2 regions of the Bradyrhizobium sp. USDA 4454 genome follow, and region 1 is predicted to be linked to the other one. Evidence: predicted binding sites of a transcription regulator. Region 1 holds the regulator's gene; the other holds the start of a gene.

Region 1 (5,259 bases):
ATTGCACGATCTGCGCGATCAAAAAGCGCATCTTCCGGCATCGGCGCGCTCCCTTGCAGTGCAGGCGGGAGCGCAATCTGTCTCTCGGCCACCGACGCCCACGGACAGAACCTTGGCCGGTGATGCGCATCAAATTATCACAATTTCGCTTTGTTCGGCAGTCTGGATTTGCTTGCGCCTGCTGCGCGCCATCTTGAGCCTGCGACAGGACGACCCGACGGGCAACTCAGCCAAAACCTGTCAATCCCGATTGATGAAAATATTTCGCTTTATCCGAAGCGAAACTCGGTGTATGGTCTGCACGTCTCGCCCGACACGAGGGGCGCTTCGCGGTCGTCACGAACGCGGGTCGAGATGCGGTGGACGCCGATTGCGCAGTCGACGAAATGCGCATGAGGCGGACGGCGAAGTCGTGCAGGCCTGACGCCCTAGTGGTAGGTGTCTTTTCCGATTGCGCGGGTGCGCGTCGCGAAGACGGTGACAACAAAGCCCAGTCTCGCCGGGGAGAGCACGTATAAGCCGTAACCCATCGCGCAGGGAAAGCCGGGTTGTTCCCGGTTACACCTGTGGTCCTACCCCCGAGCTTTCTACCCTTTTGCTCGGGGCCCATGGGTGCGATCGGCACCCGGCTTTCCCTGCGCCCTCTGCTTTCAGAGTGGCGAGACGAACAGCATGACTCGGGCAATCATGTCGCGAGAATGCTAACTTATGACTCAATGGCCGCGCCACAAACTCACCGTCGTCCCGGCGAAGGCCGGGACGACGGCGGTATGCGCGAGACCGGTCTCGCGAAGGATGCATCGCCTTGCAATTCCACACACCCGTCACCGAAATCGGGGACATTGCCGGCTGCCCGCAATTTTCGTACATGGTTTCACGCAATGACCTCGCACCTCTCCCCCGATTCCGTCGACGTGCTGCTGTTCGATATCGGCCGCGTCGTGCTCGACATCAACTTTGACAAGGTGATGGCGCACTGGGCGCAGCATGCCGGCTGCTCACCTTCGGACCTCGCCACGCGCTTTGTCGTTGACGACAGCTTCAAGCATCACGAGATCGGCCGGATCGACGATGCCGCGTTCTTCGAAAACCTGCGCCGGACACTCGACATCGACCTCACGGACGCGCAGTTCCTCGAAGGCTGGAATTCTATCTTCGCCGGCGAGATGCCCGATATCGCTCCCCTGCTCGCGGCCGCGGCGAAGCGGATGCCGCTCTATGCATTCTCCAACACCAATCCGGCCCATGTCGCGCATTTCTCGGTTGTCCACGCCGATCTGCTGAGCCATTTCCGCACCGTGTTCCTGTCCTCGAGCATCGGCCATCGGAAACCCGACGCCGAGGCCTACGATCATGTGGTAAAAGCCATCGGCGTGCCGGCGTCGCGGATCCTGTTCTTCGACGATCTGGCTGCCAATATCGAAGGCGCGCGGGCGCGCGGCCTTCATGCGGTCCACGTGACATCGACGGATGACGTGGCAAGGGCGCTGACCGCGCTTGGGATTTGAACCCTGGACTTGAGGAGCTCCGAGCGTGGCCCTGATGCCGGTTGCCGATGCCCTGTCCGCCGTCCTTGCCGGCGCCGAACCGCTGCCCGAGGAGATGGTCGCGCTCGATGCCGCCTATCACCGCACCCTGGCGCGCGACCTCGCCGCGCGGCGCACCCAGCCGCCGCAGCCGATGTCGGCGATGGACGGCTATGCGGTGTGCGCCGCCGATGCGGCTGACCTGAAGGCACGGCTGAAGGTGATCGGCGAAGTCGCCGCCGGCCGGCCGTTCGAGCGCACGGTCGGCGCAGGCGAAGCGGTGCGGATCTTCACCGGCGGGGTGATCCCTGACGGCGCCGACGCCGTCATCATCCAGGAAGACACCGCCGTCGACGGCGACCACATCACGATCACCGAGCCAGCCGCCGTTGGACGGCATATCCGCCCCGCGGGGGTCGACTTCCGCGAGGGCGACGTGCTCCTCTCGGCCGGCAGCCGCCTCTCCGACCGGGCGCTGTCGCTGGCCGCCGCCATGAACCATCCGGAACTCGCCGTCCGCCGCCGTCCGAAGGTCGCGGTGCTGGCGACCGGCGACGAGCTGGTGATGCCGGGCTCGCAGCCCGGACCCGGCCAGATCGTCTATTCCAACGGCTATGCGCTGCGGGCGCTGGCCCGCGACGAAGGCGCCGAGACCGTCGATCTCGGGGTCGCCGCCGATACGGTTGCGGCCACCACGGCGGGGATCCGCCGGGCCCGCGATACCGGCGCCGACATCCTGATCACCACCGGCGGCGCCTCGGTCGGCGACCACGACCTGGTCAAGCAGTCGCTGGAGGCCGAGGGCGTCGCGATGGCGTTCTGGCGGATCGCGATGCGGCCCGGCAAGCCGATGATGCACGGCCGGCTCGGGGCGATGCGGGTGATCGGCCTGCCCGGCAATCCGGTGTCGTCCTATGTCTGCGCCTTCCTGTTTCTGGTGCCGTTGATTCGGGCATTGAGCGGCCGAACAGCGATTCATCATCGCCGCGCGAGGGCCGTGCTCGGCCGCAACCTCGCCGCCAACGACCAGCGCGAGGACTATCTGCGCGCGCGTCTCGAGGCGCGCGACGACGGCACGCTGATCGCAACGCCCGTGATGCAGCAGGATTCCTCGCTGCTCGGGAATCTCGCTGCGGCACGGGCACTTCTCGTGCGTCCGCCGTTCGCGCCCGCGACTGCCACAGGCAGCGAGTGCGAGATCCTGATGCTGCCCGAATAGGATTTTCTCACCGCGCCGATCGGGCGCCGCCGGGCGCGTTCACCTGAAATTAAGTGGTTGCGGAACACATATCGAACATATAGTGTCCGTTCATGATTTGTTTCGAGTACTGGTGTCTACAATCGGGAGGCGGCCCGGGAGCGCTTGCAACAAGCACCAAGCTCCCCTGGTCAGGCCCGGCCTGCAGGCCCCACTGAAGAGTCTCGGAATCGAACGACGCTATCAACCGGGGGAATACTCGAGATGCTCACGCGCAAACAGTACGAACTTCTGCGTTTCATCAATGAACGTCTGAAAGAGGCCGGCGTCCCGCCCTCATTCGACGAGATGAAAGATGCGCTCGACCTGCGCTCGAAGTCCGGTATCCACCGCCTGATCACTGCGCTGGAGGAGCGTGGCTTCATCCGCCGCCTGCCCAACCGCGCCCGCGCCATCGAAGTCATCAAGCTGCCTGAGCTGTCGGCCGGGGGCGGCAACGGCCGCCGCGGCTTCACCCCGAGCGTCATCGAAGGCACCCTCGGCAAGCGCACTTCTACGCCGCCGGTCGCCGAGGATGACGGCAATCGTCCGGTCGCGGTCCCTGTGATGGGCCGGATCGCCGCCGGTACCCCGATCGAGGCGCTGCAGACCCGCAGCCACACCATCAGCGTACCGCCCGACATGCTCGGCTCCGGCGAGCATTATGCGCTGGAGGTGCGCGGCGACTCGATGGTCGATGCCGGCATCCTCGACGGCGATATGGCGCTGATCCAGCGCAACGACGTCGCCAATACCGGCGACATCGTGGTGGCGCTGATCGACGAGGAGGAAGCCACCCTGAAGCGCTTCCGCCGCCGCGGCGCATCGATCGCGCTGGAGCCCGCCAACACCGCCTATGAAGTGCGCATCCTGCCTCCGAACCGGGTCCGCATCCAGGGCAAGCTGATCGGGCTCTACCGCAAGTACTAAGCTGCAAATACTTGATTGCAAATACTTGCGGCGGCGAGGAACGAGCGTCACATCGGATCGTTCCTTGCAAGATAGCGCAGCATGCGGTCTGCCCGATGCGCTCCGATACCTCTCGCGCAGTGTCGCGTGTTTGTGATTGAGGCGGTCGCGGGCGAGTCGTACAATCGCCCAGAAACGAGCTGACACTCGTTCGCTATCGTCCACTCTGGTAGAGGCCCATGCCTCAAAGAGAGGCACGGGTCGCTACCTCCATTTGAGGAGCCATCCGATGTGTGACTATAGTCTGCACGCCGTGGCATCGCGCCCCGCCATTGTCGGAGAGACGCTGATCACCACGACCTTCCGCGGCACGTCGACCCGCGGCTTTGCGTCGGAGAACGATCCGACTGTCGCGGTCTGCATGCTGCCGGGCACCGAGCTCGCTTTCGCCGAGAACGTTCGCTATGACAGCCGCTGGATCTGGACCAAGACGCTGAACTATCGCGTCGGCGTGTTCAACGAAGTCGAGCCCGACGTGCCCGATCGTCATCATGACGCGGTCGAATTCCCCGACGGCAGCCACGTGTTGGTGACCCAGCTCGTCGAGGGACAACGCGTCAGCGTGCTGCAATTGCCGGCACTGCATCCGCCGGTCACGCAGAAGCCGAAGGTCGTGGAGCGGCGGCCCTCCGCATTTACGTCGCTGTTTTTGGGTTGAACGCATCGTCGCCGCCGGATGACCGAGCGGCGAGTGACCGAAAGGATTTCGAGCGACCCCGGACACCGGTTCCGGGGCGCGGCGGGAGATTTGCGTCGGCGGCCACCTTGGCGCATCATCGGGCGCAGAGGATGTGCGCTCACGGAAACCTGCTCGGTGGTCGATAAGGTCACATGGCAAAAGGCTGGACGCGTCACGGAGCCGGGCCGCTACATGTTCCGGTTCGGCTGGTTGACGGTGACGGCTGATGACCTGAAGGTCTGGGAGCAGTTTCCCGAGGCGTCCTTCACCCTCGTCAAGAAGCCCGACGCCGGCCCCGATTCCGACGAATACCATCTCGGCCTGTTCGAATTGCCGGCCAGCCCCTCGCCGGACCACGGCTAATCCTCCCCCTGCACATCGCTCTCCGCCGGCGTGGCGTCGACGGCCGGCCGTGGCGCGGCGGCGGGGGCGCGGAGCGTCGTCTCGGCATCGCCGTCGCCGGGAACCGCCGGCGACCACGGCCGGTCGATCCCGCCGGGCTTGACCGCATCGATGGCGTAGCCGTCACGGGTCCGCCGCAGCGCCAGCGCGCCGTGACGCCGCAACCGCTCGACGTCGACCACCGAGGCCGCGCAGCCATGCGGCGCCGGCCGGGCGGTGACGATCAGCGCCGCGCGCTCGCAATCATCCGCCAGCGCCTCCGGCCGGCTCGCCAGCGCAACGAAGGCATCGCCGGGCCCTTGCGTCACGCAGCCGCTCGGATCGCAGGAGACGCCCTCGCCGAGCGATGCATCGGTGGCCGCCCGCGCATCGGCGTCCGCCGCCAGCCACTCCTTCACCAAAAAGGCATCCTTGGCGCTATGCATCAGGTGCAACCGCCCGTCGCC
Region 2 (5,259 bases), 2.4 Mb from region 1:
CCATCCTTCGAGGCGCGCTGCGCGCGCACCTCAGGATGACGTCAGTGTATGAGGTACACGATGTCTTCGATTGACGAGACCAAAACTTTCGTCCCGCTCAACATCGCGGTGCTGACGATCTCCGACACCCGCTCGCTGGCGGATGACAAGTCGGGTACCACGCTGGCCGATCGTCTCACCGCCGCCGGCCACAAGCTTGCCGTGCGCGAGATCGTGACCGACGACGTCGAGGCGATCCGTGCGGTGATCCGGCGCTGGATCGCGGACCCGGGCGTCGATGCCGTCATTACCACCGGCGGCACCGGCTTCACCGGCCGCGACGTGACGCCGGAGGCGGTCGAGCCGCTGTTCGAGAAGCGGATGGACGGCTTCTCGATCGCTTTCCACATGCTGAGCCACGCCAAGATCGGCGCATCGACGATCCAGAGCCGCGCCACCGCGGGCGTCGCCGGCGCGACCTTCATCTTCTGCCTGCCCGGCTCGCCGGGCGCGTGCCGCGACGGCTGGGACGGCATCCTGGCCGCGCAGCTCGACTACCGCACGCGGCCCTGCAATTTCGTCGAGATCATGCCGCGGCTGGATGAGCATCTGCGCCGCCCAAAGGCGAAGGGCGCGAGCGTGTAGATGTCTCCGTCATTCCGGGGCGTGCGAAGCAAGAGCCCGGAATCCGTTGCGCCGCAGGTTATGTTGCCTGATGGATTCCGGGCTCGCGCTGCGCGCGCCCCGGAATGACGAGGAGAAGGTGTGACGCCCTACAGCTCCAGCTCCCAGGTCTCGCCGACCAGGTCGACGCCGAAGCTGTGATGCTTCTCTTCCTTCACCTTGCGGAATCCGGCGCGGGCGTAGATGCCGCGTGCGGCGACCAGAATGCTCTGGGTCCACAGTGTCATTTTCTTGTAGCCCATGTCGCGGGCGGCGCGGATGCATTGCTCGACCAGCGCGCGGCCGACGCCACGTCCGCGCGCCGCCTCCTCGACCAGCAACAGCCGCAGCTTGGCGACCCCGTCGCCGCCGTTGACCAGGAAGATCGAGCCGGCCGGCTCGCCGTCGACCTCGGCGATCCAGCAATGCTCGCGGGCCGGATCGAACGATCGGATGAATTGCGCGCAGATCTCGGCCACCAGTGCCTCGTAGCTGATGTCCCAGCCATATTCCTCGGCGTAGACGCGTCCCTGCCGCGAAATGACCCAGCCGATGTCGCCGACGCGATGGCTGCGCAGCAGGAAGCCGGCCGGCTTGTTCGCCGGCGGCTCCAGCGCGTGCTCGATCGTGCCCATCGCACGCACCACGGCGGCGCGGCGCTTGCCGTCGATCTGCCTGAGCAGCGCCCCGACCTCGTTGCGCGAGCGGCGGTCGAGGTCTGCGGCGGCAGCCCGGCCCTTGGCGGTGAGCGCCACCTGATTGGCGCGCCTGTCGGCCTTCGACGGCTTGCGCGTCACGATCTGGCGGCGTTGCAGCGCCGCCAGCATGCGGCTGACGAAGCCGGCATCGAGGTCGAGATCGCGCACCAGATCGGTCGCGATGCAGCCGGGGCGATGCGCGAGCTCGTAGATGATGCGGGCTTCCTGCAGCGTGAACGGGGAATGCAGCAGCTTCGGCTCGATGATGCCGAGCTTGCGGGTATAGAACCGGCTGAAGCCGCGAACCGCGGCGACCTGGCTCGCCAGCGAAGCGTCGTGGGAATTTGATGTCATCAAACAGATTATTTGACGCAATCAAGTAAATCGCAAGCGCCGTCCGCGAGGCGCTACGCCACCATGATCCGGCTGCGCAGCATTGTGCGCGAGGAGCGGCCGAGCCGGCGCAACAGCCGCGCCTCGGATCGGCGTGCATCGGGCCGGTAGCCGCCGATCCGCTCGTAATGCTCGCGCGCGATCAGGAGGCCCTGTTCGGCTGAGGGCCCGGTGATCATGCGGGCGACGAATTTGAGGCCGTCGCGCAGGCCGGGGTCGGTGTAGGGCGCGCGGGCGTACCGGAAGATGCCGGCGCGGTCCTTGCCGCTGGCCGCCACCATCTGGATGAACTGGGTGGTCTCCTCGATCCAGCCGGCATCGAGCACTGCGCCCGGATGCAGGAACATCAGCCAGGGCGAGCGCGCCTGCTTGGCACCGGCGGCCAGCGCCGCGGCGCGCGTGCCCTCGAACCGCAGGAAGCCGCAGCCGGCCACGTCGGCGACGCGCTCAATCACGTCGCTGTCGGAACGGTCGACCAGCAGCACCTCGCGGACGACGCCGGCGGCCGCGCCCGGCACCAGCGCCGCCAATGTCGCGACCGCGGTGCGCTCGATGCCGTCGGTTGGAATGATCACGCTCAGCATGATTTGAGGCTTCGGTGGCTCAAACGTTCTGGAAACTCCGGCCGTGTTATCACCTTGTCATATTCAAAGCAGCCTGTTCGCTTGCAGAATTTTGCAGCAAGGTTCTGTGGAATTTCTCCGATCGCGTTCTTGATTTGTTCTCACGCTGTGCTAGCTTCACAGCATGAGCCGAGCATCCTCTCATGCCCTCAAGCACCCGCCGGTAACGGCGCCCTCCGATAACCCGGCGGGTGCACCTTCACCTGTCCCTGCCCCTTTTCCCGAGCTTGCGGTCGCGATCGAGCGCGAGCGGCGGCGCGGCCGCGGCGCGCAGTCCAACGCCAGCGGCCGTTATGAAGCCGAGGCGCGGGTCGCCTTCGATGACGGCTGGCAGAGCCTCGACGACCTGCCGCCGTTCACCACCAGCGTGACGCTCGACACCTCACGCAAGGTGATCACCCGCAACGACTCGCCCGATATCGGCTTCGACCGTTCGATCAATCCCTATCGCGGCTGCGAGCATGGCTGCGTCTACTGCTTCGCGCGGCCGACCCACGCCTATCTCGGCCTGTCGCCGGGGCTCGACTTCGAGTCCAAGCTATTCGCCAAGCCGGACGCGCCGGCGCTGCTCGAGAAGGAACTGGCGGCCCCGGGCTATGAGGCGCGGATGATCGCGATAGGCACCAACACCGATCCCTACCAGCCGATCGAGCGCGAGCGGAAAATTATGCGCGGCATCCTCGAGGTACTCGAGCGCGCCGGGCATCCGGTCGGCATCGTCACCAAGTCGGCGCTGGTGACCCGCGACATCGATATCCTGGCGCGGATGGCCAAGCGCAACCTCGCCAAGGTCGCGTTGTCGGTGACGACGCTCGACCCGAAGCTCGCCCGCACTATGGAGCCGCGCGCCTCGACCCCGCCCAAGCGGCTCGAGGCGATCAAGCGGCTGACCGATGCCGGCATCCCGACCACGGTGATGGTCGCGCCCGTGATCCCGGCGCTGAACGACTCCGAGATCGAGCGCATCCTCGATGCCGCCGTGCATGCCGGCGCCAAGGAGGCGAGTTATGTGCTGTTGCGGCTGCCGCTCGAGGTCCGCGATCTCTTTCGCGAATGGCTGATGGCCAATTATCCCGACCGTTATCGCCACGTTTTCACGCTGATCCGCGATATGCGCGGCGGCCGCGACTACGACTCGCAATGGGGCACGCGGATGAAGGGCACCGGCCCGATGGCCTGGATGATTGGCCGCCGCTTCGAGATCGCCTGCGAAAAGCTCGGCCTCAACAAGCGGCGCACCAAGCTGACCACCGATCATTTCGCCAAGCCGAAGCGCAACGGACAGCAGCTCAGCCTGTTTTAGGCGAGGGCGCGTAGCCCGGATGCAGCGCAGCGAAATCCGGGAAATCTGTGGCCGCGGATAGAGATCCCGGATTGCGCTTCGCTGCATCCGGGCTACGAAGATAACAATGAGTGAGTGCAACAAATGAGTAACGCCCCGACCGCACGCTTCACCGTCCTCACGCTCGGCGTCGGCGACATGCGCGCCAGCATCGCCTTCTACGAGAAGCTCGGCTTCACCAGGAAGATGCGCGCGACCGGCGAGGAGGTCGCCTTCTTCGAGACCGGCGGCACCGTGCTGGGGTTGTTCCCGTGGCATCTGCTCGCGGCCGATGCCGGGCTGCCGGATCAGCCGCGGCCGTCAGCCTTCCGCGGCGTCGCGATCGCCTGGAACTGCAACGACGATGCCGAGGTCGATCGTGTGATGGCGTTCGCGCTGTCGAAAGGCGCCACATTGCTGAAGCCGGCGCAGCCGACCAGCTATGGCGGTTATTGCGGTTATTTCGCCGATCCCGACGGCCACGCCTGGGAAGTGGTGCGCGCGCCGGGTTTTGCGGTGCTCGAGAACGGGCTTGTGTCGATCCCGGACTAGTGTGCTGAATGCGATCGTGCGATCTCGCGGCAGCCACCTTCACGAACTTCGCATTCATAAAGCACACTAGAATCATGAGTTTGCTAGTGTCCTTATCGAATCTGAAGTTCGCTCCAAAGGTGCGGCAAATGATGCGAACTTCAGATTCGGGACACTAGCTCCGGCCGAAATTGAATAGTGGGGACGGCCGGTTGGTTCCTGGTTGCGCTGCGGGGCTTGCTTGATCACGATCCCCCGCATGATTCGGGACAAATCCAAAAGCGCATCAGAGACCTCGTCGAAGCAGGCGCCGGCCAAGTCAGCCGTGCCGGCCAAGCGCGTCATCGCCGTGACCCGGCCGAGCTTCCGGCGGGAGCGCGCGCTGATCAAGCGCGGCGTCTGGCCGGTCGCCGGCTGCGACGAGGCGGGGCGCGGTCCGCTGGCAGGGCCCGTGGTGGCCGCCGCCGTCGTGCTCGATCCCGCCCGCGTTCCAAAAGGCCTCGATGATTCCAAGCGGCTGACCGCCGAGCGCCGCGAGGAGCTGTTCGAGGAGATCTGCGCCACCGCTGCATTCTCGGTCGCGGTGGCCTCGCCGGCGCGAATCGACCGCGACAACATCCTGCGCGCCTCGCTGTGGGCGCTGGCGCGCGCGGTGCATGCGCTGCCGGAGATGCCGAAGCACGTCTTCGTCGACGGCCGCGACAAGCTTGCCACGCCTTGTGACTGCGACGCCGTGATCGGCGGTGACGGCATCGTGGCCTCGATCGCGGCCGCCTCGATCATCGCCAAGGTGACGCGCGACCGCCTGATGTGCGCGCTGGCGCTGGATTGTCCCGGCTACGGCTTCGAGCAGCACAAGGGCTATGCCGTCCCCGAGCACCTCGAGGCGCTGGACCGGCTCGGGCCGAGCAGCCATCACCGCAGCTTCTTCGCCCCCGTCGTCGCGGCGCGGCTGAAGCACTTTCCGGTCCCGGGCGAGCCCGACCTGTTCACGGTGGATGCGGAGAGCGAAGCCGCGGCATCCGAAGCGGCGTAGCGCGACGGCGCCGAT

The links. The regulator LexA, encoded in region 1, represses DNA repair genes until DNA is damaged. The targets are predictions, from matches to a motif close to TGTTCNNNNTGTGTTCNG.
Region 2: the regulator LexA is predicted to act here: its motif matches at 2,442-2,459, upstream of ACVIW0_RS28985 (PA0069 family radical SAM protein).

What each region holds. Positions count from the first base shown of each region.
Region 1 is NZ_JBTRCN010000001.1:3,859,785-3,865,043, reverse strand. It holds gene ACVIW0_RS18085 (hypothetical protein) at 1-41, opposite strand, end outside; gene ACVIW0_RS18080 (HAD family hydrolase) at 882-1,508, shown strand; gene ACVIW0_RS18075 (molybdopterin molybdotransferase MoeA) at 1,534-2,745, shown strand; gene lexA (transcriptional repressor LexA) at 2,989-3,693, shown strand; gene ACVIW0_RS18065 (hypothetical protein) at 3,962-4,390, shown strand; gene ACVIW0_RS18060 (hypothetical protein) at 4,547-4,774, shown strand; gene ACVIW0_RS18055 (ComEC/Rec2 family competence protein) at 4,771-5,259, opposite strand, start outside.
Region 2 is NZ_JBTRCN010000001.1:6,241,064-6,246,322, reverse strand. It holds gene moaB (molybdenum cofactor biosynthesis protein B) at 61-624, shown strand; gene ACVIW0_RS28995 (bifunctional helix-turn-helix transcriptional regulator/GNAT family N-acetyltransferase) at 753-1,694, opposite strand; gene ACVIW0_RS28990 (glycosyltransferase family protein) at 1,748-2,317, opposite strand; gene ACVIW0_RS28985 (PA0069 family radical SAM protein) at 2,481-3,659, shown strand; gene ACVIW0_RS28980 (VOC family protein) at 3,783-4,229, shown strand; gene ACVIW0_RS28975 (ribonuclease HII) at 4,468-5,244, shown strand.